2 regions of the Pseudoalteromonas sp. Angola-30 genome follow, and region 2 is predicted to be linked to the other one. Evidence: predicted binding sites of a transcription regulator. Region 2 holds the regulator's gene; the other holds the start of a gene.
What was found. Region 2 encodes sigma-54, which starts transcription at its own class of promoters, with help from an activator protein. Its sites were predicted from a motif close to GTTGGCACGNNNNTNGNNT; they were not measured.
Positions count from the first base shown of each region.

Region 1 (4,108 bases), on a different contig from region 2:
TGGCTCTGGTAAAGAAGTGTTAGCGCGCTACATTCACGATAAATCAAACCGATGCGATGCGCCTTTTGTGGCAATAAACTGTGCGGCTATTCCCGAAAACATGCTTGAAGCCACTTTATTTGGCTACGAAAAAGGCGCGTTTACTGGTGCAATACAGGCATGCCCAGGTAAATTTGAGCAAGCCCAGGGCGGCACCATATTACTTGATGAAATAACCGAAATGGACTTAGGGCTGCAAGCTAAGCTATTAAGGGTATTGCAAGAGCGTGAAGTTGAGCGTTTAGGTGCCCGTAAAACAATTTCACTCGACGTAAGAGTACTCGCAACCAGTAACCGCGACCTAAAAGAAGCCGTTGCAGATAACCAATTTAGAGAAGACTTATATTATCGCTTAAATGTATTCCCCCTAATGTGGCGACCGCTCTGTGAGCGCCCAGGGGATATAATAGTATTGGCTAAGCATTTAATAGAGCGCCATTTAGTTAAAAGTAAAGAGCCGCTAGCAACACTTGATAGTGCCGCTGAGCAAAAATTACTAAGCCATGCATGGCCAGGTAATGTACGCGAGCTTGATAACGTAATTCAACGTGCGCTTATTTTGCGAACGGGCAATGTAATTGGCGAACAGGCTATTTTTATTGAAAACTTAATGCAAGCGCCAATTAACAGTACGCCTAAACAGGAGATAGCGCCTGAACAAGCGAACACTCCCAGTGGCGCGTATTATGATGACAAAATAACGCCTGCAGAGGCGAGTAGCTCTCTGCCTAGTGTTGATACTGGCAGCTATAAAGATGAGCTAAAAGATAAAGAGCATAAAATAATATTAGAGACCCTAGCGCGCTGCCAAGGCAAACGTAAAGATGTTGCCCAAACACTTGGGATCAGTCCGCGTACTTTACGTTATAAACTAGCGCAAATGCGCGATTTAGGTATTTCGCTGCCCGCATAACTTTATCCCTTTCTTCTATATAACCCTAAACTAACCACGCTTAGTTTAGGGTTGTCAAATCTCTGACTCTCAAAAATAATAGTTAACCTCATGTAATTAAAGGTTTATTTTTATGGCACACTTTGTGCTTTATTCCCTTTATGAACGTTAACTGCATTTGCCAGAGAAAATTATGAAAATTCAAAACAGCGCGCTATTTCAAGAAATGCAATCAATGGCTTTAGAAGCAGGCCATACAAATCAAATCAATAAGCTACCTACTCAAGCTCAGCCAACATCGTCTGCTCAATTTGGTGACTTACTAAGTGATGCATTAAACACGGTTAATGGCTTACAACAAGATGCCAAACAAAAAGTAGTGGCTGTTGAAATGGGTGATAGAAGTGTATCGCTTGCTGAGGCAATGATTGCCTCACAAAAATCGTCAGTGGCATTTGAGGCTACAGTACAAGTAAGAAATAAACTTGTTGAGTCATACCAAGAAATTATGAACATGCCTGTTTAAGTAGGTAGTGGAGAATTATTGTGGCGCAATCTAATCAATCAACAGATCTTGCTCTTGCTGGCGGCGGTATTGACCAAAGCGAAGATAACGAGCAACAAGAACAAAAGTCGGGCTACTTAAGCGCCTTAAATGGTGTTGATGTGCTTCGCCAAGTTACCCTTATTATTGCGCTGGCTATTTGTTTAGCTATTGCCATATTTGTGATTATTTGGGCACGTCAGCCAGACATGCGTCCGCTGGGTAAAATGCCAACAGAAGAGCTGATCCAAACCCTTGATTTTTTAGATGCACAAAAAATTGACTACGAACTAGACGGCAACGTAATTTCGGTTGATGAAAGCGAGTATCAAAACATTAAATTGCTGATGGCCCGTGAAGGCCTAGAGCAAGGTCCTACTTCAGGCACCGACATCATAATGCAAGATATGGGCTTTGGTGTTAGCCAACGATTAGAGCGTGAACGCTTAAAACACGGCCGCGAACAACAACTTGCCCGCACCATAGAAGAATTAAACAACGTAACACGCGCTAAAGTTTTATTAGCCATTCCAAAAGAAAACGTATTTGCACGCAGAGAGAAAAAGCCATCAGCCACAGTGGTATTGACTCTTAAGCGCGGCAGAATGCTTGATGGCGAAGAGATTGACTCAGTGGTTGATATGATTGCCTCTGCAGTACAAGGGCTTGAGCCTTCACGTGTTACGGTAACAGATCAAAATGGCCGCTTACTTAATTCAGGCTCACAAGACTCATTAGCAGCACGCTCTCGTAAAGAGTACGACATTGAAAGAAAGCGTGAGCAAGAGTATTTAGAAAAAATAGACAGTATTCTTATTCCTGTAGTCGGCTTGGGTAACTACACGGCGCAAGTTGATTTAAACATGGACTTTAGCTCAGTAGAAGAAACACAAAAGCGCTACAACCCAGACTTACCAGCAGTAAGAAGCGAAACCACATTTGAAGAGAACAACATTGGTGGCTTAGCGGTAGGAATTCCTGGGGCACTGACTAATCAGCCCCCTATGAATTCAACTATTCCAGAAGTGGCAGGTCAAGGCAATGCTGGTACGGCAACGAACCCAAGCCGAGTGCATAAAGAGGCTACACGTAACTTTGAGCTAGACACCACCATTTCGCATAAGCGCCAACAAACAGGGGTTATTCGCAGAATTAGCGTCTCGGTTGCCGTTGATTATGTGCCAAAAGTAGGTGAAAACGGCGAAACAACCATGGCGCCGCGCTCGGTAGAGGCTTTGTCAAATATACGTCGCCTATTACAAGGTGGGGTAGGTTTTGATATGCAACGCGGCGATGCATTAGAGGTGGTAACCGTGCCATTTGTACGCGAAGCAGTTGATTTAGACTTAGAAGTACCGCTGTGGGAGCAGGACTGGTTTATGAAAATCGTCCGCTTAGTACTGGGTGCGCTGGTTATTATTGTGCTTATTATGGCAGTTGTTAAGCCTATGCTTAAACGCTTAATATACCCAGATGATACGCTCGAAGAGTACGATGAAGATGCATTAAGCTCTGGGGTGGATATTGGCGATAGCACGCTAGATATGCTAAATAAAGACTTTGATTCTGCTTCTGTAGGCTTCTCAAGCGATGGTACACTACAGCTGCCAGATTTACATGGCGACGAAGATTTGCTTAAAGCGGTAAGAGCACTTGTAGCGAACGAACCTGAACTCTCATCACAAGTAGTGAAAGCGTGGTTAACAGAAGATGACTGATCAAGAACAAAAACAACTCCCGCCAGCGTTTGATGTTGACAAGTTAGATGGCGTAGATAAAGCCGCAATTCTTTTATTGAGCTTATCTGAAGAAGATGCAGCGCAAATACTTAAACACTTAGAGCCTAAGCAAGTGCAAAAAGTGGGTATGGCAATGGCTGCGCTAGATGACTTGTCACAATCTAAAATAAGCGCAGTTCACAATTTATTTATAGAACAAATACAAAGCTTTAGTACAATTGGCTTCCAGTCAGAAGACTTTATTAAAAAGGCGCTAACCGCCGCATTAGGTGAAGATAAAGCAGCAAGTTTAATAGACCAAATTGTAATGGGCTCGGGCGCTAAAGGCTTAGATTCACTTAAATGGATGGACTCAAAGCAAGTTGCCAATATTATTCGTAATGAGCACCCGCAAATTCAAACTATTGTTTTATCGTATTTAGAGCCTGAGCAATCTGCAGAAATCCTAGCGCAATTTCCTGAAAAAGTGCGCCTAGATTTAACTATGCGTATTGCGAACCTTGAAGAAGTGCAACCTGCAGCATTGCAAGAACTTAACGAGATTATGGAAAAACAATTTGCCGGCCAAGCAGGCGCACAAGCCGCTAAAATGGGTGGCTTAAAAGCCGCGGCAGATATAATGAACTACCTAGATACAAATGTAGAAGGGCAGTTGATGGACTCTATTCGTGAACACGATGAAGAAATGTCTCAGCAAATTCAAGATCTTATGTTTGTGTTTGAAAACCTTATGGATGTGGATGACCGCGGCATTCAAGCCATATTGCGTGAAGTACAGCAAGACGTACTAATGAAAGCAATTAAAGGGACTGACGAAGCGCTTAAAGATAAAATTTTGGGTAATATGTCTAAACGTGCTGCCGAAATGCTTGCCGATGACTTAGAAGCAATGGC
Region 1 covers NZ_JAQREI010000012.1:31,514-35,621, forward strand. Annotated here, with positions in the region: gene PSH54_RS14415 (sigma-54-dependent transcriptional regulator) at 1-952, shown strand, start outside; gene fliE (flagellar hook-basal body complex protein FliE) at 1,125-1,457, shown strand; gene fliF (flagellar basal-body MS-ring/collar protein FliF) at 1,478-3,193, shown strand; gene fliG (flagellar motor switch protein FliG) at 3,186-4,108, shown strand, end outside.
Region 1: fliE (flagellar hook-basal body complex protein FliE) is a predicted target of sigma-54. The motif match lies at 1,064-1,082, and genes of this name have one in related genera.

Region 2 (4,108 bases):
CGAGCTTGTCAATCAACGAGTCTATAGCGGCATACATATCTTGGTGCTCTGTTGAGGCAAATAAATCTGCGCCACTTACATGAATAGTCGCTTCTGCTTTTTGGTTGAGTTTTTCTACATCGAGAATGACATGCACATTGCTAATATGATCTGAGTGCCTTTCTAGCTTTGCAAATTTATTATTTACATAGTCTCTAAGTGAATCAGTTACTTCTACGTGACGACCAGTTAGGTTTAGTTGCATAAGCATTTCCTCTTTGTTTTTTACGTCTTATATCAAACTCTTTCTCTGATTTGACGGTGGAATAGCTAGCGATTCACGGTATTTTGCTATTGTGCGTCTAGCTACTTTAATTCCTTGCTCTGCCAATATATCCGCAATTTTACTATCACTCAATGGTTTAGCTGAGTTTTCCGCGGCAATTAGCTTTTTAATTAGGGCACGTATTGCGGTTGATGAACACTCGCCGCCGTTTTCAGTGCTTACGTGGCTTGAGAAAAAATACTTAAGCTCAAAAATACCACGTGGCGTATGCATATATTTTTGCGTAGTAACACGCGAAATTGTCGATTCATGCATTTCTACCATTTCAGCAACATCGTTTAAAACCATTGGCTTCATGGCTTCTGGGCCATGTTCAAAAAATGCCTGTTGCTGTTTTACAATACAGTTTGTTACCTTAAGCAGCGTGTCGTTTCTGCTTTCAAGGCTTTTTATAAACCATTTAGCTTCTTGTAAGTGAGAGCGAATAAACTGGCTATCACCACTTGATTTTACGGTACGTGACATAGCCGCGTACTGACTATTTACGCGTATTTTTGGCATGCTATCTGGGTTTAGCTCTACCACCCAGCGGCCTTTTATTTTTTTAACCGATACATCTGGTATTACATACTCCGACTCTTCCCTTACTATTGTATCTGCAGGTTTTGGGTTGAGGGTATGTATTAGGGTCATGACCTCTTTAAGCTCGTCTTCTTTAAGCTTAGTCTTTTTCATTAATGTACGATAGTCGCGTGCCGCTAATAGATCAATGTGATCGGTTAAGATCATTTTAGTTTGTTCTATAAAAGGGGTGTCTTTATCAAACTGGTTTAGCTGAATACACAAGCACTCTTGTAAACTGCGCGCGGCTATACCTACAGGGTCAAATAACTGAATACGCTTTAAAACGGCTTCTATTTCATCAAGTTCAACTTCAACTTCGTCATCGTTTTCTTGGTTAAAGCTCTCTAAAATTTCTTCGCAACTTAGCGTTAAAATACCCGAGTCATCTACAGCTTCTACAATGGCAATAGCAATGGCTTCGTCAGTTGGGCTAAAAGGAGTAAGCTGAAGCTGCCACATTAAATACTCATGTAGCGTTTCAGTAGAGGCACCTTGATAAATAGACTCATCTTCCGGCATTGGGCCTGAGGATGCCGCAGGGGCTGCGCTCATGTACTCATCCCAGGTTACATCCATTGCCATATCATCGCTAACGGTGTCTTTATTTAAAGCTTCGCCACTGTCTTGCTCGTACTCGCTAGTTGTATCGTCAGCCGATGCGCTTACGGTTACATCATCCGTATCTGCTTTTTGTTCATTTTTTCCAGCCGACTCTTCCGTGTAATCTTGCTCTTCTACTTCTAATAGCGGGTTGCTATCAAGTGCTTCTTGTATTTCTTGCTGGAGATCCAATGTACTGAGCTGCAGCAAGCGAATCGCTTGTTGCAATTGTGGAGTCATTGTAAGTTGCTGGCCCATGCGCAGCTGTAATGATTGCCTCATGTATCTCTAACAATCCTTTTATGTTGTTATAATTAATATTAGCAGATGCTTGTAGGTGTGGCTTAAATGTTACAGCCTAAATTGCTCGCCTAAATAAACATCGCGTACAGTTTTGTCATTTAATACGTGTTCTGGGGTGCCAGATGCAATTAGCTCCCCATGAGAAACAATGTAGGCTTTTTCACAAACATCAAGGGTTTCTCTTACATTGTGATCGGTAATTAATACGCCAATGCCACGGTTTTTAAGATGTTCTATTATTTTCTTTATATCTAACACTGAAATCGGATCAACACCAGCAAAAGGCTCATCCAATAAAATAAATTTAGGGTTTGCTGCCAGTGCTCTGGCAATTTCTACACGGCGGCGTTCACCACCAGAAAGCGCCATACCTTGGCTATCGCGAATATGCTGAATACTAAATTCATCAAGTAAGTTGTTAAGCGTTTCTTCTCGCGCGGCTTTATTGAGCTCTTTACGCGTTTCTAAAATCGCCATTAGGTTTTGATAAACTGTCAGCTTTCTAAATATTGATGACTCTTGCGGCAAATAGCCAATGCCTAAGCGGGCGCGGCTGTGCATAGGTAATAACGTAATGTCGTTATCATCAATAGAAATTTTACCTTTGTCGCTAGGTACTAACCCTACAATCATGTAAAAGGTGGTGGTTTTACCTGCGCCATTAGGGCCCAATAAGCCAACAATGCTGCCGGCTTCTACTTCAAGGCCTACATTTTTTACAACTTGGCGGCCTTTATAGCTTTTTGCTAATAGTTCTGCTTTTAAGGTGCTCATGGTTGACCTTCGTTACCTGTTTTTTCTTTAATTTTTGCTTCAACAGGCACTAAAATTGTGTGGACACGATCCGTAGAGTTTTCGTCTTTTTCTGCGCTAATAAGCTGCTGCTGCATATCGTAGGTAATACTTTTAGCATTAATTTTTTGACCGGCTTGTGCGACTTCAGCATCGCCAACAAGCGTTAAAAAGCGCTTTGCTACGTCGTAACGTACTTCGTTTGCACTGGCGCTCATTACGGTACCATCGTCTTGTTTTTCTTCGAAGTAGGCTGGGCTGCCAGTGGCAATAAGGAGTTGTTTGTTATCCCCTAAGTCTTCACGTTTATGTACTTCGAGTCGGTCGGCTGTAATTTTGCGATTGCCATGCACAATTTCGACGTTCTTTTCAAAAATACCTACGTTTTCTTTAAGTTGGCCTTCTTGACGGTCTGCACTAATAGAAATTTGATTTGCTGGCGGTTGAGCAGCAGGCTCAGCAGCAGAGGCGCTAAATGCAAGCATTAGCGATGGGATAATAAGTATTTTAGTGAGTTTATTGGTCATAATATATTGTTCGCGTATGGTTAATTAGTTTTATTACTTCGGTTTTTAAATCGGCTTCAAGGCCTTTACCGACAATTTTTAAATTAGGCCCAGTGACAACCACTGGCTGCTCAGAGCGCATTGTTAGCGCTTTAATGTCGACTTCGATGTTATCGGCATCGATGTTATCTATCATGGCGTTATCAACTAAATTTTTAGCAACCACATTGCCTTCTAAAATAAGTTGTTTATCTTCGTAAAGCGTTGCTTCGTCTGCATTTATTCGCCATGTTTGCTTTTCGTTATACAAGGTGAAAATAGGTTTTTCAAAAAACGTAAAACCAAGCTGTTGGTACAGCTCCATTTTAGCCGCTGTGACTTTATGGCTTATTTTGCCTTGCTCGTCATAGGCTGTTTGCTTAAGCTCTATAGCGGTGTAATCGGGCTTTGCAATTACTTCAGGTTCTTGCTCTGGCGCTACATTGGTTTGGGTAAAATAAGGGTACCAAAGCCAAACCATACAGCCGATGAATAACGCACTGAGTATAACGCGTGCTGCATTCATGAACTGGTGCCTTGTGTTGTAAGCGCTATGCCATTCTCTAGCATAAGTAAGTCTGTGAGCTCTCTAACGGCGCCAAAGCCGCCAGGCATTTGCGTAGTGTAATGCGATAAGCGCTTAATTAGCGGGTGCGCATCGTTAACTGCAACGGCAAAGCCAACGCGCTCCATTACTGGCATGTCAGGGCCATCGTCGCCAATATAGGCTATTTGTTCATCAGTTAACTTTAAAGTGTTTTTGAGTTCTTGATAAGCAATAAGTTTGTCTTCTTGGCCTTGATAAATGTGCTGCACGGTTAAGCTGCTCATGCGAGTTTGCACTATTTCTGAGTGACGCCCCGTAATAACCGCAACTTCAAAACCGCTATTGATCAGCGCTTTAATGCCAAAACCATCTTTTGTATTAAATGCTTTTAATTCTTCGCCTTGGTTACCGAGGTAAATTCGGCCATCAGAA
Region 2 covers NZ_JAQREI010000005.1:63,227-67,334, forward strand. Annotated here, with positions in the region: gene hpf (ribosome hibernation promoting factor) at 1-244, opposite strand, end outside; gene PSH54_RS08865 (RNA polymerase factor sigma-54) at 272-1,771, opposite strand; gene lptB (LPS export ABC transporter ATP-binding protein) at 1,841-2,566, opposite strand; gene lptA (lipopolysaccharide transport periplasmic protein LptA) at 2,563-3,111, opposite strand; gene lptC (LPS export ABC transporter periplasmic protein LptC) at 3,101-3,655, opposite strand; gene kdsC (3-deoxy-manno-octulosonate-8-phosphatase KdsC) at 3,652-4,108, opposite strand, start outside.